2 regions of the Mitsuaria sp. BK037 genome follow, and region 2 is predicted to be linked to the other one. Evidence: predicted binding sites of a transcription regulator. Region 2 holds the regulator's gene; the other holds the start of a gene.
The links. Region 2 encodes NrdR, which represses ribonucleotide reductase genes. Its sites were predicted from a motif close to CACNANATNTNGTG; they were not measured.
Positions count from the first base shown of each region.

Region 1 (14,461 bases), on a different contig from region 2:
TGACGCGGTGGTCGCGGGCAAGGCGCGCGGCTGTGACGTCGTCATCGCCGACACCGCCGGCCGTCTGCCGACGCAGCTCCATCTGATGGAGGAGCTGAAGAAGATCAAGCGCGTGATCGGCAAGGCGCAGGAGACCGCGCCGCACGAGGTCCTGCTGGTCGTGGACGGCAATACCGGCCAGAACGCGCTCACGCAGGTGAAGGCCTTCGACGACGCGCTGGGCCTCACCGGCCTGATCGTCACCAAGCTGGACGGCACGGCCAAGGGCGGCGTGCTCGCGGCGATCGCGCGCGAGCGCCCGATCCCGGTCTACTTCATTGGCGTCGGCGAGAAGCTCGAGGACCTGCAGACCTTCGACGCACGCGAGTTCGCGCAGGCCCTGCTCGAATAAAACCCGAAGTCCTCGGTCGCAGATCCGTCGAAGGACGACGTGCGACCCCCGGAATGCAAAGAGCTCCCAAGGGAGCTCTTTGCATTTACATCGGGAAGCCGCCGCCCCCGCCGCCCATGAGGTTCTTGAGGCCGCCCATCTTCTTCATCATCTTCATCAGGCCGCCGCCCTTCATCTTCTTCATCATCCCCTGCATCTGATCGAATTGATTGAGCAGGCGGTTGACCTCCTGGATCTGCACGCCGGCGCCCGCGGCGATGCGGCGCTTGCGGCTGGCCTTGGACTTGCCGTCCATCAGCAGCGACGGCTGGCGGCGCTCCTTGGCGGTCATCGCGTTGAGGATGCCCTCCATGCGCTTCATGTCGCGCTCGGCCTTGTCCATGTCGGGCTGGCCGGCCTTGGCGGTCATCTGGGTGGGCAGCTTGTCCATGAGCCCCGACAGCCCGCCCATCTTCTTCATCTGCGAGATCTGGGCGAGGAAGTCGTTCAGGTCGAAGCCGTCGCCGGACTTGAGCTTCTCGGCCAGCTTCTGCGCGGCCTCGACGTCCACGCCCTTCTGCACTTCCTCGACCAGCGCGACGATGTCGCCCATGCCGAGCACGCGGCCCGCGTGGCGGTCGGCGTCGAAGACCTCGAGCCCGTCGATCTTCTCGGACACGCCGGCGAACTTGATCGGCGCGCCGGTGATCTGCCGCACCGACAGCGCCGCGCCGCCGCGCGAGTCGCCATCCAGCTTGGTCAGCACGATGCCGGTCAGCGGCAGCGCCTCCTTGAAGGCCTTGGCCGTGTTGATCGCATCCTGACCCTGCATCGCGTCGACCACGAACAGCGTCTCCACCGGCTTGAGCGTCGCGTGCAGGTCGCGGATCTCGGCCATCAGTGCTTCGTCGATCGCCAGGCGGCCGGCGGTGTCGACCAGCAGCACATCGAAGAAGTGGCGCTTCGCATGGTCCAGCGCCGCCAGGGCGATGTCATGCGGCTTCTGGTCCGGCGCCGACGGGAACCATTCGGCGCCCGCCTGCTTCGTCACCGTCTTGAGCTGCTCGATCGCGGCGGGGCGGTACACGTCCGCCGAGACCGTCAGCACCTTCTTCTTGCGCTTCTCGGTCAGGTGCTTGGCGAGCTTGGCGGTGGTCGTCGTCTTGCCGGCGCCCTGCAGGCCGGCCATCAGGATGATGGCGGGCGGCTGCGCGGCCAGGTTGATGTCGGCGACACCTTCGCCCATCGTCGCGGCCAGTTCCTTGTGGACGACCGAGACCAGCACCTGCCCCGGATTCAGCGAGGCGACCACCTCCTGGCCGAGCGCCTTCTCCTTCACGCGGGCGATGAAGTCGCGCACCACGGGCAGCGCGACGTCGGCCTCCAGCAGCGCCATGCGCACCTCGCGCAGCATGTCCTGCACATTGGACTCGGTGATGCGGGCCTGGCCGCGCATCGTCTTCACGAGCCGGCTCAGTCGATCGGTCAGGGTGGAAGCCATCGTATTGGCGCCCGCGGAAGCGGGCGCTCGTCATTACACTTTGCGGATGATTTTATCGTCCGCCTCCGCCGAGCCCAGCGGCCTGCTCCTGGCCGCCCTCAGCGCCGCCGGCGCGGTGGCCTATGCCGTTGCCGCCGCCTTCGCGCATCTGCGGCCCCGCACCTGGCGCTCGGTGCTGGTGCTGGCCTGGCTGCTGCACCTGGCCGCGCTGGTCGTGGACATCGGCGGCATCGGCGCCGCGCCGGTCAACGGCAGCCACGCGGCGCGCTTCGGCTTCGCGCCCTCGCTGTCGATGACGATCTGGCTGGTGACCGGCGTCTACCTGGTCGAGAGTCGCTTCCTGCCGCTGCCCTCGGCCCAGCGCCTGCTCAGCGTGCTGGGCCTGCTGGTGATGCTGGTGGCCTGGATGTTCCCGGGCGAATACCGACCGCAGGCGGGCTCGCCGCTGGCGCCGCTGCACTGGGCGATGGGCTTGGCGTCCTACGGCCTGTGCGGCGTCGCGGTGATGCATGCGGTCATGCTGAACCGCGCCGAGCGCCAGATGCGCGCCCAGAAGGGGCAGGGCGCGCCGGCGCTCGGCACGCCGCTGCTGCGCCTGGAGCGCCTGACCTTCCAGTTCGTCGGTGCCGGCGTGGTCGTGCTGTCGATCGCGCTGCTGCTGGGCGTGGCCTTCACGCCGCAATGGCGCTGGGATCACAAGACGCTGTTCGCCGTGATGGGCTGGGTCGTGCTGACCGGCCTGCTGACGGGACGCCGGGTGTTCGGCTGGCGCGGCCGGCGCGCGACGCGCTGGCTCTACTTCGGCGCCGCGCTGTTGCTGCTGTCCTATGCCGGCTCGCGCTTCGTGCTCGAGGTCGTGCTGCAGCGTCCGCCCGTCTGATGCCGACCCCGTCGACCTCCTCCCCGAAGCTTCCACCGCGCCCATCGTGATCAAGCTGCTTTTCTGGATCGTCCTGCTGGCGGTGATCGCCTTCGTGATCGGCTTCAAGCGCGGCCGGCCGACGCGGCGCGACAACGCCCGGCCCGCGCCGCCGCCTGCGCCGCGCCTGCCCGAGCACATGGTGAGCTGCGCCGAGTGCGGCATGCATCTCCCGGCGAGCGATGCGCTGCCCGGTCGCGGCGGCCAGTTCTGCAGCGCCGCCCACCGCGCGGCGCATGAGCATCGCCTGGAAGCCGCCGAGGCGGCGCGCGGCCGGCGCGACGACGCCGCGACCTGAGCACCGGACCGCATGACCACCTCCGAGACCGTCGGCGCCATCAGCGCCAGCACCATCCAGCGCCTGTATCGCGCCTTCATGGGTGCGCGCGCGGCGCTGGGGCTGGCGCTGCTGGCGACGCAGTCGCTGGCCGGCCTGATGGGGGCCAAGCCCACTGGCTGGACGACGCTGATCTCGCTGATCTACGGCACGCAGGCGGTGCTGGCGTGGATGCTGCCGCGCTGGTTCGGCGGCGGCGACGCGCCACCGAAGGAGCGCGCCGGCCTGAGCACGCGGCAGTTCATGGTCAGCATCGGCGCCGACCTGGTGCTGTTCACGCTGCTGCAGGTGCGCGATCCCAGCGGCCCCTACGGCGCGCTGTTCTTCATGCCGGCGCTGATGGCCGGCGCGCTGCAGCCGCGGCTGCGCGCGCTGGGCTGCGCCGCCTTGCCCAGCCTGGTGCTGCTGTCGATGTCGGGCTGGGCGGTGCTGAACGAGCAGGACGGCGCGCTGCGCATCAGCCAGGCCGGGCTGCTGGGCTGCGGCCTGTTCGTGGTCACGCTGCTGGCCAACGAGATCGCGTCACGCCTGGCGCGCGAGGAGCGCGCCGCGCGCGGCAGCCTCGAGTACGCCCGCCAGCAGGCCGACCTGAACCGCCTCGTCATCGAGGAGATGGAGGAGGGTGTCGCCGTCGTCGACCGCCGCGGCCTGGTGCGCACCGCCAATCCGGCGGCGCGGGCGCTGCTCGCGGAAGGCGCCTCGCTGCGCTCGGGGGCGTTCCGGCTGGACACCACGCCAGCCTGGAAGCCGCTGCTGCGGGCGGTCGAGAAGGCCTTCGCCGGCGAGCTCTGGCCGGAGGCCGGCCGGGATCTGCTGCTGGACTTCGGCCGCGGCTCGCAGCGCTCGTTGCGGGTGCGCATGCGCTTCACGCTGCGGCCGCTGGACGGCGACGACCTGTGCGTGCTCTTCCTCGAGGACAACCGCCTGCTCGAAGCCCGCAATCGCCAGGAGAAGCTGGCGGCGATGGGGCGCGTGTCCGCCGGCATCGCGCACGAGATCCGCAATCCGCTGACCGCGATCGCGCAGGCCAACGCGCTGCTGTCGGAGGACCTCGCGCAGGACCCCAAGGGCGAGCAGCTCACCCGCATGGTGGCGTCCAACGTCGAGCGGCTCAAGCGCCTGGTCGACGACGTGATGGAGGTCGCGCCCGGCATCGCGCCGGTGGCGCTGACGCTGGCCGTCGCGCCGCTGGTGCGCGAGTACTGCGCCGACTGGGCCACCACCCAGCGGCTGCCTGGCGGCGAGGCCAGCCCGCTGCGCGTCGAGATCGAGCGCGACGGCCTGCTCGTCAGCTTCGAGCCCGAGCACTTGCGCCGCGTCCTGATCAACCTGCTGGACAACGGCCTGCGCCACGCGCGCCCCGGTCCGGGCGCGCTGCGCGTGCAGCTGGGCGAGGACCGCGAGTGGGTGCGGCTGTCGGTGTTCAGCCGCGCCGAGCCCATCCCGGCCGAGGTCGAAAGACATTTGTTCGAGCCCTTCTTCTCCACGCGCAGCCGGGGCTCGGGCCTGGGCCTGTACATTTGCCGCGAGCTGTGCGAACGCTACGGCGCCCGCATCGAATACCACCGCCGCGACACCGGACCGAACGCCGAGGCGAACGAGTTCCGCGTGCTGCTGTCGCGGCCGGCTTCGCCAGGCGCCGCGCTTGCCTCGGTCCCGTCCGCGGGACCGGATTCCCATTTCCCCGATACCGAACTCCATGAGCGCTGATCCCCGCCTGCTGGTCGTCGACGACGAGCCCGACCTGCGCACCCTCTACGAGATGACGCTGCTGCGCGAGGGCTTCTCGCTGGACAGCGCCGGTACCGTCGAGGACGCGCTGGAGCTGCTGGGCACGCGCCGCTACGACGCGGTCATCACCGACATGCGGCTGCCCGATGGCAGCGGCCTGGACATCCTGCGCTGGCTGGAGCAGCAGGGGCGCAGCGAGCGCGCGCTGGTCATCACCGCCTACGGCTCGGCCGAGAACGCGGTCGAGGCGCTCAAGGCCGGGGCCTACGACTACCTGACCAAGCCGGTGGACCTGCGCCAGTTCCGGATGGTGGTCGCGTCGGCGCTCGGCCGGACGCCGAAGATGGAAGGGCCGGTGCCCAAGCCGTTCTCGTCCGCGCCGGCGGCGGCGTCGGGCCCGGGGTGGAGTGCGCCGTCGAACGCGTCGTCGAACCCGGCATTCAACCCGCCATCGAACGCGGCCTCGAGCGCGATGTCCGTCGCCGCCGCGCCGGATGCCTTCGCGCCGACCGCGCCCGGCGCCTTCGATGTGCTGGGCTCGGTCGAGGCCCCCCGGCCGGCGCCGACCGAAGCGCGCAAGCCGGCCCGCGCCGTGCCGCCGCTGACCGGCTCGACCACGGCGCTGGAGCGGCTGGTCGGCGACTCGGCGCCGATGCGCCAGGTGCGCGAGCTGATCGAGAAGGTCGCGCGCAGCATGGCGCCGGTGCTGCTCAACGGCGAGTCCGGCACCGGCAAGGAGCTGGTGGCGCGTGCGATCCATGACGTCAGCGCGCGCCGTCCCCAGCCCTTCATCGCGGTGAACTGCGGCGCGATCCCGGAGCAGTTGCTGGAAGCGGAGTTCTTCGGTTATCGCAAGGGCGCCTTCACCGGCGCGAGCGAGGACCGCGAGGGCTTCTTCCAGGCGGCGCAGGGCGGCACGCTGTTCCTCGACGAGATCGGCGACCTGCCGCTGGCGATGCAGTCCAAGCTGCTGCGCGCGTTGCAGGAGCGCTCGGTGCGGCCGGTGGGCGCGGTGGCGGAAATGCCGGTCAACGTCCGGCTGCTCAGCGCGACCCACAAGGACCTGGCCGCGGAGGTGGCCGGCGGCCGCTTCCGCCAGGACTTGTATTACCGGCTCAACGTGATCCAGATCCGCGTCCCGCCGCTGCGCGAGCGCATGGAGGACCTGGCGCCGATCAGCGCGCGCATCCTGCAGCGCATCGCCGCCGACGCCGGGGTGGCGCCGGTGCCCGCGCTGACGCCGGCGGCGCTGGCGACGCTGTCGCGCTACAGCTTCCCGGGCAACGTGCGCGAGCTCGAGAACCTGCTGCATCGCGCGCTCGCGCTGTCCAGCGGCGACGGCATCGACCTGGCCGACCTCGGCCTGCCCGACAGCGTGCTGGGCCTGGATGACGCGCCGGCGGAGACCGCCGAGGTGGCCGCGGAGCCGCCGCTGGGCGCCGCTCTGCCCGCCGAGGCGCGTGGCGGTGCGCCGCTGCCGGCGGACCTCGCCACCTATCTGGACGAGGTCGAGAAGCAGATCCTGCTGCGGGCGCTCGAGCAGCACCGCAACAACCGCACCGCGGCCGGCGCCAGCCTGGGCCTGTCGCTGCGGCAGATGCGCTACCGCATGGCGCGGCTGGAAATCTCGGTCGGCGGCGACGAGTCCTGACCGGTTCGCATCCCAGCGGAACTGCGCGCAATGCGACCATGACCCCACCGCCGGTGGCCCCTCCGGGAAGGTCCTAGGGCGGGGTTGTCCTAACGGGTGGGGACAGCGGCGCGGCGTGTCATCGAAGCGCCATCGACGCCTGCTCAGCAACCATCGGCCCTCGCGCCCGATTCCCGGCTGCAACCCGCGCCAATCCTGGGCTTGCGGACACGATGCGCGAATCCATCGGGGCTGTGCGGGGTCAGGTCTTCCCGCTAGACCAGCGGGTGGTGAACGTCAAGGGCGATGACGCTACCGCTAGTTCCTTGAAGGTGCCGTGACCACTAGATATAGTGTTTTGCATGCTATCCTGCTGACTTCGCAAACACGGCGATGAATGCTCCCTCAGACGTCTTGCCCGCGCTGCCGACCCCTTGGTCGGAGGACCGGGAATCCCAAGTCCGGGCGCATCAGCAGCACCGCCGACATCACCTGACCCCCTGATCGCCGGGCCCTTCGGACAAGCCGGGCCGGGCGAAGCTTTTTTGTTTTTCCAGACACCAGAACAGACGAGGATCCCATGCAGACTGTCGCCGCCACACCGACCGCTGAAACGGGCCTGGCCCAGGCTCCGCGCGAGTCCGCCGCCGCTTCGGCCAGCTTCCCGCAGCACCAGATCATCCGCCGCAACGGCGCGGTGGTGCACTTCGAGCCGAGCAAGGTGGCCGTGGCGATGATGAAGGCCTTCCTCGCGGTGCACGGCACCAGCGGTGCGGCGTCCGCCAGCGTGCGCGAAACCGTCGACGCGCTGACCGATTCGGTGACGCGCGCGCTGCTGCGCTCGCGCCCGGCCGGCGGCACCTTCCACATCGAGGACGTGCAGGACCACGTCGAGCTGGCGCTGATGCGCGGCGGCCACCATGAAGTGGCGCGCGCCTACGTGCTGTACCGCGAGCGCCGCACCCAGGAGCGCGCCGCCCAGGGCGAGCAGCGCCAGGCCGCGGTGCTGGAGTCCGGCATCTCGGTGGTCGAGAACGGCGTGCGGGTGCCGCTCGACCTGAACAAGCTGGCGGCGCTGATCTCGTCGAGCTGCGAGAACCTGGGCGCCGACGTCAAGCCGGATCCGATCCTGGCCGAGACCAAGCGCAACCTGTACGACGGCGTTCCGATGGACGAGGTCTACAAGGCCGCCATCCTGGCCGCGCGCACGCTGATCGAGAAGGACCCGGGCTACACCCGGGCCACCGCCCGCCTGCTGCTGCACACGATCCGCAAGGAGATCCTGGGCCGCGAGGTCACGCAGGCCGAGATGGCCACCGCGTACGCCGACTACTTCCCCGGCTTCATCAAGAAGGGCGTGCAGGCGGAGCTGCTGGACGAGAAGCTGCAGCAGTACGACCTGGCCAAGCTGGGCGCCGCGCTGAAGGCTGAGCGTGACCTGCAGTTCGACTACCTGGGCCTGCAGACGCTGTTCGACCGCTACTTCCTGCATGTGGACGGCACCCGCATCGAGATGCCGCAGGCCTTCTTCATGCGCGTGGCCATGGGCCTGGCGCTGAACGAGATCGACCGCGAAGCCCGAGCCATCGAGTTCTACGAAGTCCTGTCGACCTTCGACTTCATGAGCTCCACGCCGACGCTGTTCAACTCGGGCACGCGCCGCTCGCAGCTGTCGAGCTGCTACCTGACGACGGTGGCCGACGACCTGGACGGCATCTATGAAGCGCTGAAGGAAAACGCGCTGCTGTCCAAGTTCGCTGGCGGCCTGGGCAACGACTGGACGCCGGTGCGCGCGCTGGGCTCGCACATCAAGGGCACGAACGGCAAGTCGCAAGGCGTCGTCCCGTTCCTGAAGGTGGTCAACGACACCGCCGTCGCGGTGAACCAGGGCGGCAAGCGCAAGGGCGCCGTCTGCGCCTACCTGGAGACGTGGCACCTGGACATCGAGGAATTCCTCGAGCTGCGCAAGAACACCGGTGACGACCGGCGCCGCACCCACGACATGAACACGGCGAACTGGATTCCCGACCTGTTCATGAAGCGCGTCATCGAAGGCGGCGACTGGACGCTGTTCAGCCCGTCCACCTGCCCGGACCTGCACGACCTGTTCGGCAAGGAATTCGAGGTCGCCTACACGGCCTATGAAGCCAAGGTCGACCGCGGCGAGCTCAAGCTGCACAAGCGCATGCCGGCCCGCGACCTCTGGCGCAAGATGCTGACGATGCTGTTCGAGACGGGCCATCCCTGGATCACGTTCAAGGACGCCTGCAACGTGCGCTCGCCGCAGCAGCATGTGGGCGTCGTGCACTCGTCCAACCTGTGCACCGAGATCACGCTGAACACCAACGACAACGAGATCGCGGTCTGCAACCTGGGCTCGGTCAACCTGTCGCAGCATCTGAAGGACGGCAAGATCGACCAGGAGAAGCTGAAGAAGACGGTGTCGACGGCGATGCGCATGCTCGACAACGTCATCGACATCAACTACTACGCGGTCAAGAAGGCGCGCGACTCCAACCTGCGCCACCGTCCGGTGGGCCTGGGCATCATGGGCTTCCAGGATGCGCTGTACCAGCTGCGCGTGCCCTACGCCTCCGACGCCGCGGTCGAGTTCGCCGACCGCTCGATGGAAGCCGTCTGCTATCACGCCTACTGGGCTTCGACCGAGCTGGCCGCCGAGCGTGGCCGCTACAGCAGCTACCGCGGCTCGCTGTGGGATCGCGGCATCCTGCCGATCGACTCGCTGAACCTGCTGGCCGAAGCCCGCGGCGGTTACGTCGACGTGGACCGCTCGTCGTCGCTGGACTGGGACGCGCTGCGCGCCAAGATCGCCCGTGACGGCATGCGCAACAGCAACTGCGTGGCGATCGCGCCGACCGCGACGATCTCCAACATCATCGGCGTCGACGCGTCGATCGAGCCCTGCTTCGGCAACCTGTCGGTGAAGTCCAACCTGTCGGGCGAGTTCACCGTGGTGAACGAGCACCTGGTCCGCGACCTCAAGAAGCTGGGCCTGTGGGACGACGTGATGGTCATGGACCTCAAGCACTTCGACGGCTCGCTGCGCCGCATCGACCGCGTGCCCGAGGAACTCAAGCACCTGTACGCCACCGCGTTCGAAGTGGATCCGGTGTGGCTGGTGGAAGCCGCCGCGCGCCGCCAGAAGTGGATCGACCAGGCGCAGAGCCTGAACATCTACATGGCCGGTGCCTCGGGCAAGCGCCTGGACGAGACCTACAAGCTGGCGTGGCAGCGTGGCCTGAAGACCACCTACTACCTCCGCACGATGGGCGCGACGCATGCCGAGAAGAGCACCGTGCAGAACGCCGGCCAGCTCAACGCGGTGAGCAGCGGCATCGGTAGCCTGAGCGCCGCGCCGGTCGCGGCGGCACCGGTCGCGGTCGCGCCGATCGAGACTTCGGTCTCGCCGGATCTGGGCGCCGTGTCGCCGGCGACGGACGTCAAGTTCTGCGCCATCGACGACCCCGGTTGCGAGGCCTGCCAGTAATCGAAACAGGAGGTGTCGGCGTCATGCGTCGACACCTCCGACGCTCGCGATGCGAGTGTTCATCGATGTTCGCGGCGATCGGCGATTTTTCCGCCCGGCCTCGCGAGCGATCGATGAACGCTTGATCGGACGTCCGCTCCGGCTCCTGCCGCGTGTCGAGATCGCGCGGCATCGCACTCATCAGGAGATGCGACGCACGTGGTCCGACGCGTCGAATGCGATGCGGACCAGCAACAGCGAAGCGGCGTCAAAGTCAAGAAGTCCTTTGTGTTTGAACACAACACTCCGATAATCCGCGACCATAGGAAGACCACCATGCTGGTTTGGGAAGAAGACCGTCAACCTTCGAGCAACGCGCCGCAGTCGGGCGCATCGATCCACGCAGCGACGCACGCCGTCGCGCGTGATGCCGCCGCCTCCGCGGCGGGTTCGGTGTCCTCTTCTGCCTCGTCGATCGCCAACGCGAGCGAGCGCCGTGTGAACGTCGCCGACAAACGCATCATCAACGGCCAGACCGACGTCAACCAGCTGGTTCCGTTCAAGTACAAGTGGGCGTGGGAGAAGTACCTCGCCACCTGCGCGAATCACTGGATGCCGCAGGAAGTGAACATGTCCCGCGACATCGCGCTGTGGAAGGACCCGAACGGTCTGACCGACGATGAACGCAGAATCATCAAGCGCAACCTCGGCTTCTTCGTGACCGCCGATTCGCTGGCCGCCAACAACATCGTGCTGGGCACCTACCGCCACATCACGGCCCCCGAAGCCCGCCAGTTCCTGCTGCGCCAGGCCTTCGAGGAAGCGATCCACACCCACGCCTACCAATACATCGTCGAGTCGCTGGGCCTGGACGAGAGCGAGATCTTCAACGCCTATCACGAGGTGCAGTCGATCCGCGACAAGGACGAATTCCTGATCCCGTTCATCGACGCGATCATGGATCCCAACTTCGTCACCGGCACCCCGGAGAACGACCAGACGCTGCTCAAGTCGCTGATCGTCTTCGCCTGCCTGATGGAAGGCCTGTTCTTCTACGTCGGCTTCACGCAGATCCTGGCGCTGGGCCGCCAGAACAAGATGACCGGTGCCGCCGAGCAGTACCAGTACATCCTGCGCGACGAGTCGATGCACTGCAACTTCGGCATCGACCTGATCAACCAGATCAAGCTCGAGAACCCGCACCTGTGGACGCCTGAATTCCGCGCGGAGATCAAGGCGCTGTTCCAGAAGGCCGTGGAGCTCGAGTACCGCTACGCCGAGGACACGATGCCGCGCGGCGTGCTGGGCCTGAACGCGGCCATGTTCAAGGGCTACCTGCGCTACATCGCGAATCGTCGCGCGACGCAGATCGGCCTGGAAGCGCTCTTCCCGAACGAGGAAAACCCGTTCCCCTGGATGAGCGAAATGATTGACCTGAAGAAGGAACGCAACTTCTTCGAAACGCGAGTGATCGAATACCAATCGGGCGGCGCGCTGTCCTGGGACTGATGAAGTCCGAGGCGGAGTGACCCTCGAGCATTGTTTGTTGAAGAAGAGATCAAGCTTGGCGATGCGCCGACCGACCGACATAGAAGCGGCGGAGACGCACCGCAACCCGATTCACCGCACCGCGGAGCGCAACTCCCGCGCGTCGTGGGCGGTGAATACCTGCACTGCATCAACCGGTTGATGACGGGCAGGGCTATTTCCACTTGATCAAGGAGAACTGAAATGGCAACTGCGAAGAAGGCCGCTCCGGCCAAGAAGGCGGCTCCGGCCAAGAAGGCCGCTGCGAAGAAGGCTCCGGCCGCGAAGAAGGCGGCTCCGGCCAAGAAGGCCGCGCCGGCGAAGAAGGCCGCTCCGGCCAAGAAGGCTGCGCCGGCGAAGAAGGCCGCTGCTGCGAAGAAGGCGGCGCCGGCGAAGAAGGCCGCTCCGGCCAAGAAGGCGGCTGCTGCGAAGAAGGCGGCACCGGCGAAGAAGGTTGCGGCCAAGAAGGCCGCTCCGGCCAAGAAGGTCGCTGCCAAGAAGGCTGCGCCGGCCAAGAAGGCCTCCGCCGCCAAGAAGCCGCCGATCAAGGCCACTGCCAAGGCTGCGAAGCCCGCCGCGAAGAAGGCTGCGCCTGCCAAGAAGGCCGCTGCTGCGAAGAAGGCTGCCCCCAAGGCCGCCGCCAAGCCTGCTGCGAAGCCGGCCGCCAAGAAGGCTGCTGCTCCGAAGAAGGCCGCTGCACCGAAGAAGGCTGCCGCCAAGCCTGCCGCTGCCCCCGCTGCCAAGCCTGCCGCTGCGCCGGCCCCGGCTGCGAAGACCGCGCTGAGCCCGCAAGCCGCCTGGCCCTTCCCGACCGGCAACAAGCCCTGAGCTTGAACGATGACCGGACCTTCGGGTCCGGTTCGTCGAGCCCTCCGAACCCGGCGCAGGCCGGGTTTTTTCTTTGCGGCCTCCCATTGGGGTCGCCAAAGAAGAAGGGCGCCTGCGCGGCGCCCATCAGAGGGAGAAGGATCGTTCGGGCGGTGGCCCGTGTCCCCGGTCAGGGGTAGAAGAGCTCGACCGAGTAGCCGCTGATCTTCTGCGCGCCGCTGTCGAAGACCAGCTGCAGCTGCTGGTCGGCGCCGGCCGGCAGCGCGACGCGGCCGGCCTGCATCTCGGTCGGCGAGAGCATGCGGCGCACGACCAGCACGCCACTCGCGTCGGTCAGGCTCAGGTCCACCCACGGCTGCGCCACTTCCCAATTGCTGCGATTGCGCAGGCTGATGCTGAAGCGGTAGTGGTTGGCGGCGCCGGCCGGATTGAGGCTGCTGCTTTCGACGCTCAAGGCCTCGATGTGCTGCCAGGGCTTGATCTCCTGGCCCAGCGCCTGCGCCACCGAAACCAGCGCCGGCTTGGCCGTCGGGTACTGCGCCGCGATCGCCTCGCGGGCATGCCAGAGCAACTGGCCCATCAGCCCGAGCGCCAGGATCGTCGCGGCGCTGCCCAGCGCCAGGCGCACGCCGGGGCGATTCCAGCGTCGTGCCGACTCGGCCTGGCGCATGAAGCTCGGCAACTGGTCGGGCATCACGCTCGGTGAGCCCTGCGCGGACATCGCGTCCGCACTGGCGGTCGACGCGGCCGCGCGGGCGGCCAGGAGTTCGGACTCCGCCGCCAGCACCGTCATCGTGGTTTCGGGGCTCTCCGTCGGTCGCGGCGCGGCGGCCCGGCGGCGCTTGAACGGATTCCAGAACCGGCGCTTCCTCGCGGCCTTGGCCGCGCGCTTGGCCTCGGCGATGGCGTCTTCGTCGGGCGCCATCATCGACGACGAGGGTTCGAGCGACGGCCCCAGGTCCGGCTCCGGCGCCGGTTCATTCGCGCGCAGCTGCGCCGCGGTGGCCGGGCTCAGCGCCAGCGTCACGTCAGGGCGCTCGTCGTCGTCGATCATCGGCGGCGGCAGCTCATCCTCCTCGAACCGCATGCCCTTGGGTTCGGGCAGGTGCGATCGCGGATCAGGCGCGGCGGGCGCCTCGAGGAAGGGTTCCCGACGGGCTTCGTGCGGACGCTCGTCGACGCCGGTCGCGTTGAAGCGCGCGTCGACGATGTCGTCCATCGGCTCGTCGTCGGCCATGCGGCGCGGCGGCGCGAAGGGATTGAGCGACTCGTCGTCGGCGGCGATCCAGCCGCTGTCGCGCGGTGGTTGGTGGTGAGCCGGTGGCTCCGGTGCGAAGACGGGCTCCGGCGCGAAGATCGGCGCGGGCGGGGCCACTGGCCTCGACGGTGGCAAGGGTGCGGGCTGGCTCGGCGGGAAGTCGTCGCGATAGGCTGGCGCGGTCGGTGTCGGCGCGGGCTGTGGCGGGCGCCGGTCGACCGGCGCGGGCTCTGCCGGGGGGCTCAGCGGCGGCCAGGGCGGCGGGCTGTCGCGCTCGAGATCGAACAGCTGCTCGCGGGCATCGAAGACCTCGGCGCAGCGGCCGCAGCGGACCCAGCCTTCGGAGACGCGCAGCTGGTCCTGCACCACCCGGAAGATGGTGCCGCAGGTCGTGCAGCGGGTCGCGAGATTCATGGGCGCGATGATGCCACGAAGCAGGGTCAGTCCTTGACGCGAACACCCCCCGGTTGACACACCGTCACCACGGGCGCGCGACCCGCGATGCGGCTGTTCATCGGCCCGGGCGAGGCAATGGAAGTGCCCGCGGGCGATGGGTCGGGAGGGCTGGCGTGCGTGCGGCGAGTGGTCCTTCGAGCGATGGATCAGGCAGGGCGACGCGCCGTCATCAGGATCCAGCCGTCCTCGCTGTCGGCGACCTCGAGGGCCACGTGCGGCGCGTAAGCGGCCTTCAATTCATCGGCCTGGCGCTCGAGGATGCCGGCCAGCACCAGGTGCGCGCCCGGGCGCAGGTGGTTGCACAGCAGCGGCGCCAGCAGCTTCAGCGGCGTGGCCAGGATGTTGGCCAGCACCACCGGGTACTCGCCGTTCGCGGCATCGGGCATCGCGGCGTTCAGCGTCACGCCGTTGTCCTTG
Region 1 is NZ_JACHYS010000002.1:581,539-595,999, reverse strand. Features, by position in the region: gene ftsY (signal recognition particle-docking protein FtsY) at 1-391, shown strand, start outside; gene ffh (signal recognition particle protein) at 477-1,871, opposite strand; gene FHT37_RS14755 (inner membrane protein YpjD) at 1,918-2,751, shown strand; gene FHT37_RS14750 (PP0621 family protein) at 2,798-3,088, shown strand; gene FHT37_RS14745 (PAS domain-containing sensor histidine kinase) at 3,101-4,837, shown strand; gene FHT37_RS14740 (sigma-54 dependent transcriptional regulator) at 4,827-6,509, shown strand; gene FHT37_RS14735 (ribonucleoside-diphosphate reductase subunit alpha) at 7,069-9,996, shown strand; gene FHT37_RS14730 (ribonucleotide-diphosphate reductase subunit beta) at 10,312-11,484, shown strand; gene FHT37_RS14725 (histone) at 11,707-12,330, shown strand; gene FHT37_RS14720 (zinc-ribbon and DUF3426 domain-containing protein) at 12,500-14,002, opposite strand; gene prmA (50S ribosomal protein L11 methyltransferase) at 14,191-14,461, opposite strand, start outside.
Region 1: FHT37_RS14735 (ribonucleoside-diphosphate reductase subunit alpha) is a predicted target of NrdR. The motif match lies at 6,831-6,844, and genes of this name have one in related genera.

Region 2 (14,461 bases):
CGGCTGCGGTATTCGATCAGGTCGGCGATGGTGCCTATCTTCAGGCCGTGCTCCTGGGCGAAGACCTCCAGATCCGGCAGACGGGCCATGGTGCCGTCGTCGTTCATGATCTCGCAGATGACGCCGGCGGGCGTCAGGCCGGCCATGCGCGACAGGTCGCAGCCCGCCTCGGTATGGCCGGCGCGCATCAGCACGCCGCCGTCCTGGGCCTGCAGCGGGAAGATGTGGCCGGGCTGCACCAGGTCGGACGCCACGGCGCCCTTCGCGACCGCGGCCTGCACGGTCCGCGCGCGATCCGCGGCGGAGATGCCGGTCGTGACGCCGGTGGCGGCCTCGATCGACACGGTGAAGGCGGTGCCGTGCTTGGTGCCGTTGCGGGTGGCCATCGGCGGGAGCTGCAGCTGCTCGCAGCGCTCGCGGGTCAGCGTCAGGCAGATCAGCCCGCGGCCGTGCTTGGCCATGAAGTTGATCGCTTCCGGCGTGACGTGGTCGGCGGCGAGGACGAGGTCCCCCTCGTTCTCACGGTCTTCCTCGTCGACAAGGATGACCATGCGGCCGGCCGCCAGTTCGGCGACCAGCTCGGGAATCGGTGAAATAGGCATGGGCGCGATTGTAGGCGGGGCGGGCCTGGCGGGCCGGAGGAGGGCTGGGTCTAGGCGCTCGTGGCCGGTCTCAGGCGCAGGCGCAGGTCGCCGCCGACCGCCAGGCTCTCGACCAGGCGGAAGCGGGGGGCCTGGGCGAGTGCCGTCAGCCCGCCCAGGTCGACCATGCCCCGGCCCTCGCCGAGCAGCGTCGGCGCCAGGTACACCAGCAGTTCGTCGACCAGTCCGGTGCGCAGCAACGAGCCGTTGAGCTTGTAGCCGGCCTCGATGTGAAGCTCGTTGACCTGTCGGCGGCCCAGGTCGTGGATCGCCGCGGCCAGGTCCACCTTGCCCCGCGCCGGATCGGCCAGGCCGACGAGTTCCGCGCCCAGGCCGGCGAGCACCGCCCCCCGTTCGCCGGCCTGCGCCAGCGCGTGATAAACGAGCAGCCCGCCGGGCGGCGCCAGGAGGCGGGCGGACGGCGGGAGCTCCAGCCGCGAGTCGATCAGCACCCGCTGCGGCTGCCGGGCGGTCTCCACGTCGCGGACATCCAGGCGCGGGTCATCCTCGCGGGCGGTGCCGATGCCGGTCAGCACCGCCCCGGCGCGACGGCGCCATGCATGGCCGTCCTTGCGGGCCTCGGGGCCGGTGATCCATTGGCTAACGCCATTGGACAGCGCCGTGCGGCCATCCAGCGACGCGGCGATCTTCATTCGCACGAACGGGCGGCCGTGGCGCATGCGGGTCAGGAAACCGATGTTGAGCTCGTGCGCCTCGATCGCTGCCGGATGGTCCGCCGTGAGCACGTCCGTGACGATGCCGGCGGCGCGCATCCGCGCCAGGCCCTGGCCGGCGACCAGCGGATTGGGATCGTCCAGCGCGACGACGACCCGGGCCACGCCGGCTGCGATCAGCGCGTCGCAGCAGGGCGGGGTGCGACCGTGGTGGGCGCAAGGCTCGAGCGTCACATACGCGGTGGCGCCGCGCGGATCGTGACCACGGGCCTGCGCGTCTCGCAGCGCCATGACCTCGGCATGGGCCTGGCCCGCCGCCTGCGTGTGCCCTTGTCCGAGCACCCGATCCTGCGCGTCCACGAGCACGCAGCCCACGCGGGGATTGGGATCGCTGAGGCCGACGGCGCCCTGCGCCAGTCGCACCGCCTCGGTCATCCAGCGGCTGTCCCGGGTGTCGGCATGGAAAGGGGGCGGGGATGAGGCGGGGCGGGGCGCTTGCATGGCGCGCAGTCTAGCGGCGACCTTGGGCGGCAGCAGAAGCAGGCCCGAGAGGGCGGGATCCTCCGCCGGCAGCAGGCTGTCCAGCGTGAGCGACCGCGGCCTGCCGGCGCGATCGGTCCAGTGGACCCGGAGGTGGACCGCGCGCAGTGGCGGGACGTCGGCCATGAAACCGTCCGCCGGACCGTCCGCCGGAAGGCTGCCGGGCGGCATCGGCTCATGCCAGGGCGCGGACTGCGCGTCGAGCTTGAACTCGGTGGCCGGCCCCTCCCAGGTCAGCGAGGGGGCCGGGCCGTCGGGCCGCCATCGCCAGCGCTCGAGTTCGTTGCGCGCCAGGCGCAGCGCCTGCTCCTGGTGCCGGATGTCGTCGACAACGAGTCGCAGACGGACCTGGAGCGCCATGAGCGCTGCCGTGCCGATCGCGAGCAAGGCCAGCGCGATCAAGGCTTCCACCAGGGTGAAGCCCCGGCGACGACGCCGACCGTCATGCGGGAAAGGGGCGCGGGCGTCGGTCATCGCGTGGGGCTCCAGCTACCGGGGACGGGAAGAAAGCTGCCCATCTGGCGATGCACGCGATAGAGCACCGCGGCATCGTGGGTCAGGGTGACGGTCTTTCCCGGGTCGAAGACGCCGTCGGTCACGATCGCGCCGCGCCAGGAGGCGGCCTGGCCGACGGGCGGGTGCCAGCCGATGCCCTCCCGCGCATAGAGCACGCCTTGCGCGCTGCCCGGCGCGGAGAGGTCGAGGCGGCCGTCGACGACCAGCACCAGGGGCGTGCCGTCCAGCGCGGCCGGCGGCCACTCGCTCAGGCGCGCGTCGCCGTCGATCCAGATCAGGCGACGGCCCCGCGCCAGGGCCTGGGCGAGCGGGGCGCCGCAGTCCGCGTCGCAGCGCATGCGCGCGATGGCGGGCTGACCGCGATATCGCATCGCCGGATAGCCGAAGATGCGCAGGAAGCTGCCCGGCCCTTCGGTCGCCGCCTGCGGCGGCGGCAGCCGCAGGGCGCTGAGCAGGGCCAGATGCCGGGCAGCCTCGGCAAGGCCGGAGGGGCCTTCGGACAGGTCGTCGCAGTCGGCCCGGCGGTCGCTGCATCCGCGCACGATCAGCTTCAGCTGGCCGGCCGGGCCCGCGTCGGTGAAACGAACGGTGAAGCGTGGTTGCGGATCCAGGGGCCGTGCGTCCGCGGTGGGTGATGCGCCGGCGGGGTCGCGCTGGGTCGCGCACTGGCAGGTCCAGCGGAGCGGTCCGGTGTTCGTGCAGGCCGGGGACATCGCACCCCCTGCGCCTGGGGCGCTGGGCTTCGCGCGGTAATGCCCGTCCGCGCCGAGCTCCAGGAAGCGGCTGCGGAAGTCGGTCGCGGAGGCGCTGGAGGTGCCGGCGGCGGCAATGTCGGCGCTCGGGCCGGCTGGATGCGATGCCGGCCGGCAGCTGTCGTCCACATGGCCGCCATTGAGCATCGCGATCGCCCAGGCCATGCCGGCCTCGGCCGCCTCGAAGGCGGTGGCGGCGCGGTGGTCATTGGCGGCCACGCGCTGGGCCGTCGTCAACTGGCGCGTTGCCCAGGCGGCACCCAGCGCCAGTACGCCGAGCAGCACGACGCACATCGCCAGCGTGCCGAGCCCGCGTTGCAGGCGCCGGGTCATGGGCAGTCTCCCGCGAGCGCGTCGTTGCGCACGAGGCCACGCACCGTCAGCTGTTGACGGACCCGGTGATCGTGAACGGCCTCGGCGTCGAGCACCAGTTCGACCATGCGGGTCAGGATCGCTGGGCCACAAGCGGGCGCGTCGCCACCCCCACCGCCACCCCCACCGCTGCCACTGCCGCCGTCGGTTGGAGGCGGCGCGGGCGGCGGCGTTCCCGGCGAGCAGGCGCGCGCGCAGGCGTCTCCCAGCGACTTCGCCTGCGAGTCGACCCGCAGGTCGAAGGCGCGCACGCGCAGCAGCGCCGGATCGGTCAGCGGCTGGTAGCGGCCCGCGACCAACTGGTCGATGCGGCCCTCGCTCCAGCGGAACCCGGCGACCTCCCGCACGCCGGTCCCACCGGTCGAGTTGCCGTCCCGGGAGAAGCTGTAGGTCACGTGGGTGCCGGCTTCTCCCACGTCCAGGTCGGCGTAGGGGTTGCGGACCGGCGCGGGTGCATCGGCCTGCCAGAGGGCCTCCTGCGGTCGGTCCCAGAAGGCGGCACGGCGCAGGTCGCGCAGGATCAGCTCCGCGGTGGCGCGCAGCTCCTGCTGCACTTGCAGCTCCAGCAGCAACCGGTGATGGGCGCCGACTTGAAGGCCGGCCATGGTGAAGGCGCCCGCCATCAGCATCAGGCTGATGGCCAAGCCGACCAGCAGTTCGACGAGCGTGAAGCCGTGCGAGATCCCCTGCGCATTTCGCGACGCACGGGGATGCTGCGGAGGGTGACGATGAGCGGACATGCGTTTGCCCCCTTCAGCGCGGCCAGCAGGCGTCGGCCTGTTCGGCGCCCCCGGCGTCCCGGCCCGAGGTGTGGATGGCGCCGGCCTCCAGCCGGAGTGTCAATACCTGGCACCGGCGGTCCCCGGTCTGGCTGCCCTGCGCGATGGCCTCGAGCGTGTAGCGCGTCGCGTCCGCCTGCGCGATGCGCAGCCGGTAGAGGCTGCTGCGCGTCAACGGCGACTGCGCCAGGTCCTCCAGCCGGTCGGCATAACGGGGGTGGCCGGACCTGAAGCGCTCCTGCGCCAGCTGGAGCGCCAGCAAGGCCTCCCGCGCCTCGGCGCGCCGTCCCTTCAGGACGTGATCGCGGAAACTCGGCAGCGTCAGCACGGCGAGGACGGCCAGGATCGCCAGCACGATCACGATCTCGATCAACGAGAAGCCCCGCGTCCTCATGCGCACCTCGGCAGGCGGCTCGCGGTGCCCTCGGCCGCGCAACTGCGCACGCGACCGGTCAGGCTGACGATGTGGCGGATCGCGCCGATGCCTTCCATGCGGACCTCGACCGTGCCGCTCACCGACACGGTGCCCTGGCGGCCGCTGAAGAGCATCGACGGCACGTTGGACACCACCTCCGGCTGGCCGCGGCCTCGTGTCCAGCGCATCTGCTTGATGGCCTGGGCACCGGCGTCGCAGACCGGCGGGGTGTCCATCCGGCAGCCACAGCCGCCGAGGGGGCCGGTGTGCAGCACGTAGCAGCGCCCGCTGCCGGTCACCGGGGACTCGTCGCCGCCAAAGCGCAGGATCACGTTGCGCGCGCCCTGGATGGCCTCGCTGCGTGCCAGCTGAAGGTCGCTAAGGACAGCCTGCGCGCTGTTGGCGAGCCGCTGGCGCCAGAGCCAGTCGCGCAGATCGGGGCCGGCGAGCATCGCCGCGAGCGCGACGATCGCGATCGACACGAGCAACTCGATCAGGCTGAAGCCGCGACCTGCGCCCGATGGCACGGAGCCTTCGCGGGAGGCGGGGACGGGAAGGGCGGGAAAGGGAAGGGGAAGGGCAGTGGGCACGTCGGTCTCCGGAAGAGTTGCCAGGAACTCTAGGGAGACGCGCGTCGCGGCGCTTCGCCTTCAGGTGGGAAAAGCCGGCCCGCTGAAGGGGGCCGGCTTTTGGGGGGGCTTAGATGTCCCGGATCAGCTGCCGGAACTCATCGACGTCCTCGAACGAGCGGTACACCGATGCGAAGCGCACGTAGGCCACCTTGTCGATGCGCTTGAGCTCGCGCATTACATGCTCGCCGAGCTTGGTCGACGGGATTTCGCGCGCGCCGCTGCTCAGCAGCTTTTCCTGGATGCGTTCCAGCGCGGCGTCGATCTGCTCGATGCTGACCGGACGCTTGCGCAGCGCCAGCGTCATCGACGCGCGCAGCTTGCCCATGTCGAACTCGGCGCGCGTGCCGTCCTTCTTCACGACCATGGGCAGCGCGATCTCCGCGCGCTCGTAGGTCGTGAAGCGCTTGTCGCAGGACTGGCAGCGCCGGCGGCGACGCACCACGTCGCCTTCATCCGATTCGCGGGTCTCCGAGACTTGCGTGTCGCCGTGACCGCAGAAGGGGCAACGCATGCGCCGCGGGCTCCGCTCAGCGGTAGACCGGGAACTGACGGGTCAGTTCGGCCACCTTGTCGCGCACGCGGGCCAGGTTGGCCTCGTCATGCGGGTTGTCCAGCACGTCGGCGATCAGGTGAGCGGTCGCGCGGACCTGCTCCTCCTTGAAGCCGCGGGTGGTCATCGCCGGCGTGCCCAGGCGGATGCCGCTGGTGACCATGGGCTTCTGCGGGTCGTTGGGGATGCCGTTCTTGTTGCAGGTCATGTGGGCGGCGCCCAGGATGGCCTCGGCTTCCTTGCCGGTCAGGTTCTTCGGACGCAGGTCCACCAGCATCACGTGGCTCTCGGTGCCGCCGGAGACGATGCGCAGGCCGCGCTCGATCAGCGTCTGCGCCAGCACCTTGGCGTTGGCGACGACCTGCTGCTGGTAGGCCTTGAATTCCGGCGACAGCGCTTCCTTGAAGGCCACCGCCTTGCCGGCGATGACGTGCATCAGCGGACCGCCCTGGATGCCGGGGAAGATCGCCGAGTTGATCTTCTTGGCGATCGCTTCGTCGTTGGTCAGGATGATGCCGCCGCGCGGGCCGCGCAGGCTCTTGTGCGTCGTCGAGGTCACCACGTCCGCGTGCGGCAGCGGGTTCGGGTAGACGCCCGCGGCGATCAGGCCGGCGTAGTGCGCCATGTCGACCATGAAGTAGGCGCCGATCTCCTTGGCGATCCTGCCGAAGCGCTCGAAGTCGATGCGCAGCGAGTAGGCCGAGGCGCCCGCGATGATCAGCTTGGGCTTCTTCTCGCGCGCCAGCGCTTCCATCGCGTCGTAGTCGATCTCCTCCTTGGCGTCCAGGCCGTAGGAGATGACGTTGAACCACTTGCCGCTCATGTTCAGCGCCATGCCGTGGGTCAGGTGGCCGCCTTCGGCCAGGCTCATGCCCATGATGGTGTCGCCCGGCTGCAGCAGCGCGAAGAACACGCCCTGGTTGGCCTGCGAGCCGCTGTTGGGCTGCACGTTGGCGAACTCGGCACCGTAGAGCTGCTTGAGGCGATCGATCGCCAGTTGCTCGACGACGTCGACGTATTCGCAGCCGCCGTAGTAGCGCTTGCCGGGATAGCCCTCGGCGTACTTGTTGGTCAGCTGGCTGCCCTGCGCGGCCATGACCGCCGGCGAGGTGTAGTTCTCCGAGGCGATCAGCTCGATGTGTTCTTCCTGCCGCTGGTTCTCCTGCTGGATGGCGGCGAAGACTTCGGCGTCGACGTTGGCGAGGGTCTGTTGGGTGCGGTCAAACATGATTTGATGTCGGCTCAAGGGTTGGCGCCGCCCGCCCGGCGGCGCATCGGCGCGATCGCGGGGCGCGATGCGGCGACGGATGCCGGAACGACGGCGGCCCAGGCGAACGGCACGGACAGCCGGAGGAGACCCCGGCCGTTCGCGCTTCCCGGTGGTGACCCACCTCGGGCGACGCCTGCGCGGTGAAGGAATCATCACCGGACAGGGCGCCCTGATCGCCAGTTGCGCGAAGCGTGCAGTGTAGCCGCACCGGAGCGGGGCACGGCGCGGGTCGTGACATTGTTCCTGGCTGGAGGCACGCCGACGCGCCAATGAAAAAACGGGTTCCGAGGAACCCGTTTTTTCGAGGCGCGGTGGCTGGATCAGCGCATCACGGCGGTCATCGCGACCTGCTCGCCGCCGGTGGCCGGCGCCGAGGCCGGCTCGCGGATCGGGCGCGGCGCGGACGGGCTGACGTTGCGGCCCTGGACCACCGCCTTGAGCAGGTCCTGCTCGGCCAGCACGCGGGCGGCGTAGCCGGTGTCGTCGGGCAGGTTGGTGGCGCCGACGTAACGACGCAGGCCTTCCTCGAGGCTGCCGGCGCGCTGGATGCATTCCTTGAGCACCTGCACGCCGACGCGCAGGTTGGTGATCGGGTCGAACGCGGCCAGGTTGCCGCCGAAGGCCTCGTACTTGTCGTCGTGCACGCGCGTCATCACCTGCATCAGGCCCTGTGCGCCGACGGCGCTCTGGGCGAAGGGGTTGAAGCCCGATTCGATCGCCATGATCGACAGGATCAGCGTGGGATCGACGCGCGCGCGCTGGCCCACGTCCCAGGCTTCCTTGACCAGGCGGCTGACCGGCTCGGGCGCGACGCGGTAGCGGCGCGCCAGGTAGTTGGCGACCAGCGCCTGCTGGCGGGTCAGTTCCTTGGGATCGACCGCGGTGGCGCGGGTGATCGCCTCGGGCTCGGCCATCAGCGCGAGCACGTCGCCGGAAGCCTCGACGCGCGCCTCGTGGCGGGCGTTGAGCCAGCCCAGCACCTGGCCTTCCAGTTGCTGGCGCAGGTCGGCCTGGCTGGCGAAGACCAGCCCGACGGCGACGACGGCGAAGCCCACCAGGGCGAGCGTGTTGTGGCTGACGACCAGCAAACCCTGGCCGATGTCCTTGATGAACAGCACCAGGGCGGCACGCGCCTGGCGGGGGAGGGATAGCAGGTCCGAACGCGCTGTCATGCGACTCCTTTCTCCGACCACGCCCGGTGTGTGCGGGACGAGTCGCAGATCGCGTTCACTCGTCGGACGCACCCTTGGGGGTGGCGATAATGGGCCGGTTCGGGCGTTGTCGGCGGCTCGGAGGGCTCTCAGAGGGCTCCGGGCGCTTGGCGCGACAGACGGGCGATCCAGCGTCCATTGGCAGCGGACCGGTTTCGCCGTCCCAAGGCGAAGACCGGGATAACCCTGGGGGCCAGGGCAGGGCGCGATTCTATGGATCAACAATAACCCGTCAATAGTATGGGCCTTGTTCATCAAAACTTTTGGTTATGAAGTACCGAGATCTGCGTGACTTTGTGGGCGCTTTGGAAGGCATGGGGGAACTGCGTCGGGTGACCGATCCGGTGTCGCCGGTGCTGGAGATGACGGCCCTCAGCGACCTGGTGCTGAGGGCGGAAGGGCCGGCTCTGCTGTTCGAGCGGCCCACCGGCCATCGCATGCCGGTGCTGGCCAACCTGTTCGGCACGCCGCGCCGGGTGGCGCTGGGCATGGGCGCGGAGTCGACCACCCAATTGAGGGAGGTCGGCCAGTTGCTGGCGACGCTCAAGGAGCCGGAACCGCCGCGCGGCATGCGCGACCTGGGCAAGCTGGCCCAGATGGGCAAGGCGCTGTGGGACATGAAGCCGGCGCTGGTCAAGCGGCCGGTCTGCCAGGAACAGGTGGTCGAGGGCGCGGCCGTCGACCTCAAGCAGCTGCCCATCCAGACCTGCTGGCCAGGCGACATCGGCCCGCTGCTGACCTGGGGCCTCGTGGTGACGCGCGGACCGCAGCGGATCGCCAACCCCCGGTTGCGCCAGAACCTGGGTATCTATAGACAGCAGCTGATCGGCCGCCGGCAGCTGATCATGCGCTGGCTGGCGCATCGCGGCGGCGCCCTCGATTTCCGCGACTTCGCGATCGCGAATCCGGGACAGCCTTTCCCGATCGCGGTGGCGCTGGGCGCGGACCCGGCGACGACGCTGGGGGCGGTGACGCCGGTGCCGGACACCCTGTCCGAATACCAGTTCGCCGGGCTGCTGCGCGGCTCGCGGACGGAGGTCGCCGACACGCAGGTCGGCGAGGCCGGCCGGATGCTGCAGGTGCCCGCGACGTCGGAGATCGTGCTGGAGGGGCACATCCCGCCGGCGGCGCCCGGCTTCACCGGCCACAGCGAGGACGGCATCCCGCTCAAGGAGAAGGGCGGCTACCTGCACGCGCTGGAGGGGCCCTACGGCGACCACACCGGCTATTACAACGAGCAGGACTGGTTCCCCGTCTTCGAGGTGAACCGCATCACCCAGCGCGACGGCGCGATCTACCACTCGACCTACACCGGCAAGCCGCCCGACGAGCCTGCGGTGCTGGGCGTGGCGCTGAACGAGGTGTTCGTTCCGATCCTGCAGAAGCAGTTCCCGGAGATCGTCGACTTCTACCTGCCGCCGGAGGGCTGCAGCTACCGGATGGCGGTGATCTCGATCAAGAAGGCGTACCCGGGCCATGCGAAGCGGCTGATGTTCGGCCTGTGGAGCTACCTGCGCCAGTTCATGTACACCAAGTTCATCGTGATCGTGGACGAGGACGTGGACATCCGCAGCTGGCAGGACGTGATCTGGGCGATCACGACCCGCATGGATCCGGTGCGGGACACGACGCTGGTCGAGGGCACGCCGATCGACTACCTGGACTTCGCCTCGCCGGTCAGCGGACTGGGCGGGAAGATGGGCCTGGACGCGACCAACAAATGGCCGGGCGAAACCAGTCGCGAGTGGGGGCGCGTCATCGAGATGCCGGCCGAACACAGGGCCCGCGCGGCGGATCTCTATCAGCGTTTGTTCGGGGGCTAGGAATGTCCTGATTCCTAGGGGGCGCGGCTTGAATCGGCCGGATGGCCCACCTAAGGTTGTCAGGCCTTTCCGGCACTTCCTCTGGCGCAGTCTCTGCGCGCCAGGAGCCCTGCGGCAGATCGCCGCGGAGCCCCAAAGGCGGCTGGTCCGCCCACCCCCTCCCGTCCGGGATGCCCGGCGCGGAGGGGGTTTCTATTTGGGGTAACTGCGCGATCCCGGCCCGGCGGAAGGCCCGTTCAATGGCCGGCCAGGTACCCCAGCCATTCGTAGCCCAGGTAGCGCGCGCGGGCGGTGCCGTCCTGCGACGGCAGCAGGTCGCGCCATTCGAACCCGGACAGCGCCAGCCCCATCGGCGCCGGCACCAGCTCGACCCCGGGCGGCAGTTCCTCCCGGAAGGCGCGCAGCGCCCGGCGCATGTGGACGTCGTGCGTGACCAGCACGACGCGGCGCACGGGGTGGCCGCGGAGCAGCTCGGCGGTGTAGCGCGCGTTCTCGCGGGTGTCGGTGGCCCGGTCTTCCTTCGCGGCGAGCTTGAAACCGAACTCCTGCGCCGCGGTCCGCTCGGCCAGCGCGGCCTCGGTCATGCGATCCCCGGGCTCGTCGCGCGGCGTGCCGCCGGTGAAGATCAACGGGATGCCGGTGTGGCGCGAGAGCCAGATGCCGTAGCGCAGCCGTTCGATCGATGCCGGCTTGAGCTGCGCGCTGCCGTACTCCGGCATCAGCCGGCGGGCGCCGCCGCCGAGCACGACGATGACGCTTTCCCGCGGCGGGATGTCCTGGAGCCGCTGGATCTGCACGGCCTGCTGCGGGCCGAGCAGGCGCTGCTGCAGCCACAGCGCGCCCAGTTCGGTGCTGCCGACCCAGACCGCGACCAGCCCGGCCGCAAAGAGCGCGCCCGACAACCACCGCCGGCGATGCCGCAGCCACCAGGCGAGCAGCAGCAGCGGAAAGGCGCCGGTGGGTGGCAGGAGGAAGGCAGCGACCGCGTGTATCAGGTCGTTCATCGGGAGCCGGGGATGGGTGTCAGGTGTTGAGGCCCGCCAGCATAATCAGCTTCCTTGACGATTCGACCGGTCCCTGCCGGCTGTGCCCGTGTTCTTCTCCGCTCTTCCCGTCTGGCCCCGGCGCGTCCTGCGCGCGCTCGTGGGCCTGGTGCTGTTCGTCGTGGCCCTGCTGCTGGTCGCGTGGGTGGCATTGCCGATGTGGATCGAGCGGGCGGGCGTGCGGATCGCGACGGAGCAACTCGGCCGGACGGTGACGCTCGGCCGCGCCAGCTTCACGCCGTGGCGGCTGGCGCTGACGCTGGAGGACCTGAAGATCGCCGGCCCCGCGGCGCAGGCGCCGCCGCTGCTGGAGGTGCGCCGTGTCTGGGCGGCCTTGTCGCCACGCTCGCTCTGGCACCTGGCGCCGGTGCTGTCCTCGCTGACGGTGGAGGCGCCGCGCGGGCGCGTCGCGCTGCTGCCGGACGGCAAGACCGATCTGGACGACATCCTCGCCCGGCTGGCCGGGGCGCCGAAGACGCCGCCGTCGCCGGACGACGGCCCGGCCGAGGCGGCGCTCTACAACATCGAACTGACCGACGGCGAATTCCGCCTGGACGACCGGACCGCCGGCATGGTCCATGAGCTCAAGGCGCTGCATCTGGGCATTCCCTTCCTGTCGACGCTCGACGCGGACGTCGAGGTGCATGTGCAGCCGCGCCTGTCCGGGCAGTTGAACGGCGTGGGTTTCCAGAGCGAAGGCCAGGCGCAGCCGTTCGCGGACACCCGCAGCGCGAGCATGACCGTCAAGCTCGACGCGCTGGACCTGTCGGCCTATCGCGCCTACTGGCCCAAGTCGCTGCCGATGCGCCTGGCGCAGGGCCGGCTCGACACGCAGCTGACGCTCGACTTCAAGCAGCCGCCCAGGCAGGCGCCCGAGGTCAAGATCAGCGGCCGCACTGCGCTGCGCGACCTGTCGCTGCAGCGTGGCGCCGGCGACGGCGTCTGGGCGGACTGGCTGCGCTGGCAGGCGCTGACCGTCGACCTGGCCGACGTCCAGCCGCTGAAGCGGCAGGTGATGCTGGGCGCGGTCACCTTGAAGCAGCCCGAGCTGCTGATGGGGCGCGACGCGCAAGGCCGGCTGTGGCTGCCGGACATGCCGGCGGCGCCCGCGCCGAAGCCGGTGGCGAGCGCAACCGCCGCCTCGGCGGCCGGTGCCTCGAGAACCGCCGCGGCGCCGTGGCGCGTCGGCGTCCAGCGCCTGGCGCTGGAAGGCGGCCGTGTCGGCTGGACCGATGAGACGCTGCGTCCGGCCGCCCGCTGGCGGGTGGACGCCCTGAGCGTGACCGGCAGCGGGCTGAACTGGCCGCTGGCGGCGAAGGCGGCGCCGGTCGAGATCACCGCCACCCTGGGCGCCGACGGCGCGGCGTCGCCCGCGACGGTCTCCGGCAAGGGCCAGGTCGGCGCGGCCGGCATCGCGCTGGACTGGGCCGTGAAGGACCTGGCGCTGGACGGGCTCGCGCCTTACCTGAAGGCGGCGACGCCGCTGGCCGTGCGCGGCCGATTCGCGACGCAGGGCACCGTGCGCGCCGGTCCCGGCGGCGAGGACGTCAAGCTGTCGCTGAAGGGGCTCAGCCTGGACGGCTTGGAGATCGCTGACGGCAAGCAGCCGGTGCTGGCGCTCAAGCAGCTGAGCCTGGACCAGGCGGAGCTGCTCCTGGACAGCCGCCGGCTGAGCGCCGGCAAGCTGGCGCTGGTGGCGCCGCAGGCGCATCTGGGGCGCGACAAGGCGGGCCGATGGAGCTGGGAGGCCTGGATGGCCGCGTCGGCGCCGTCCCAGGGCGCGGGTGCCGCGACGGCCTCGCGCCAGCGCGTGCCAGAAACGCGGGGCGATCGCCTGACGCTGGATGCGCCCGAGCACCGCGAGGTGGCAGCCGCGTCGGTCCCCGCGCCGTGGACGGCGCAGGTCGCCGAGGTCACCGTCGAGGGCGGCAGCGCAACGCTGCTGGACCTGGCCACGCATGTGCTCGACGACGAACCGGCCCGGCCGATCGGCCTGCAGGAACTGGCGCTGAAGCTTTCCGGTCTCGAGTGGGACGGGCGGCAGTTGCGCAAGCCCATGCCGGTCCAGCTGAGCGCCACCCTGCGCCGGCCCGACGCCACGCGGCGCAACCAGCGCGAGGTCCCGACGTTCCGCTGGGACGGCCAGTTGGCGCTGGCGCCGCTGAAGCTGTCCGGCAAAGTCAGCGCCGAGCACCTGCCGCTGCACTGGGCCGATCCCTACCTCGATCCGTCGATCGGCATCCACCTGCAGCGGGCCGAGGGCTCGATGCGCGGCAGCTTCGAGCTGGCCGAGACGCCCAAGGGGCCGTCGGTCGCGGCTGGCGGCGACCTGCTGATCGCCGACCTGCGCCTGCGCCAGGCCCGTCTGCAGGACGGCCGGCGGCGCTCGGCCGAGGAACTGCTGAGCTGGCAGGGGCTGAAGCTGGGTGGTTTGCGCCTGGCGCTCGCGGCGGGCGGCACGCCGGACCTGAAGATCCAGCAGGCGGTGCTCGACGAGTTCTACGCCCGGCTGATCGTCAACGAGCAAGGGCGTCTCAACCTGCGCGACCTGAACCAGACCGAGCAGGGGCAGGCGGTGGCCGCCGTGGCCGGCACGGCGGCGGCCTCGGCCCCGGTGGCGGCGACGGTGGCGCAGGCCACCTCGGCGCCCGCGCCGGCCACCGGTGCCGCGGCCGCCTCGTCCGCCGCCGGGCAGCCGCCGCTGCGGCTCAGCATCGCCGAGACCCGGCTCAACGGCGGCAAGGTCGATTTCAACGACCGGTTCATCAAGCCCAACTACAGCGCCAACCTGAGCGAACTGACCGGCACGCTGGGCGCGTTCTCGGCGGGCTCGCAGGAGATGGCGCCGCTGCAGCTCAAGGGCAAGGTCGAGGGCACCGGGCTGCTGGACATCAGCGGCCGCCTGAACCCGAGCGGGGCGCCGCTCGCGCTGGACATCACCGCCAGCGCCACCGACATCGAGCTCGCGCCGCTGTCGCCCTATGCCGGCAAGTACGCCGGTTATGCGATCGAGCGCGGCAAGCTCTCGACGCGCGTGCATTACGAGATCGAGCCGGGCGGCCGGCTGCAGGCCGACAACAAGATCGTGCTCAACCAGCTGACCTTCGGCGACCGCATCGACAGCCCGACCGCGACCAAGCTGCCGGTCAAGCTGGCGGTGGCGCTGCTCAAGGACCGGGATGGCGTGATCGACGTCAACCTGCCAGTCAGCGGCTCGCTCAACGATCCGGAGTTCAGCGTCGG
Region 2 is NZ_JACHYS010000001.1:1,130,632-1,145,092, forward strand. Features, by position in the region: gene ribBA (bifunctional 3,4-dihydroxy-2-butanone-4-phosphate synthase/GTP cyclohydrolase II) at 1-602, opposite strand, end outside; gene ribD (bifunctional diaminohydroxyphosphoribosylaminopyrimidine deaminase/5-amino-6-(5-phosphoribosylamino)uracil reductase RibD) at 653-2,329, opposite strand; gene FHT37_RS04950 (PilX N-terminal domain-containing pilus assembly protein) at 2,326-3,456, opposite strand; gene FHT37_RS04955 (PilW family protein) at 3,453-4,235, opposite strand; gene FHT37_RS04960 (type IV pilin protein) at 4,249-4,668, opposite strand; gene FHT37_RS04965 (GspH/FimT family pseudopilin) at 4,665-5,279, opposite strand; gene nrdR (transcriptional regulator NrdR) at 5,389-5,832, opposite strand; gene glyA (serine hydroxymethyltransferase) at 5,849-7,099, opposite strand; ZMP/ZTP riboswitch at 7,189-7,335, opposite strand; gene FHT37_RS04980 (lytic transglycosylase domain-containing protein) at 7,462-8,313, opposite strand; gene FHT37_RS04985 (UbiD family decarboxylase domain-containing protein) at 8,622-10,175, shown strand; gene FHT37_RS04990 (YdcF family protein) at 10,412-11,179, opposite strand; gene FHT37_RS04995 (DUF748 domain-containing protein) at 11,268-14,461, shown strand, end outside.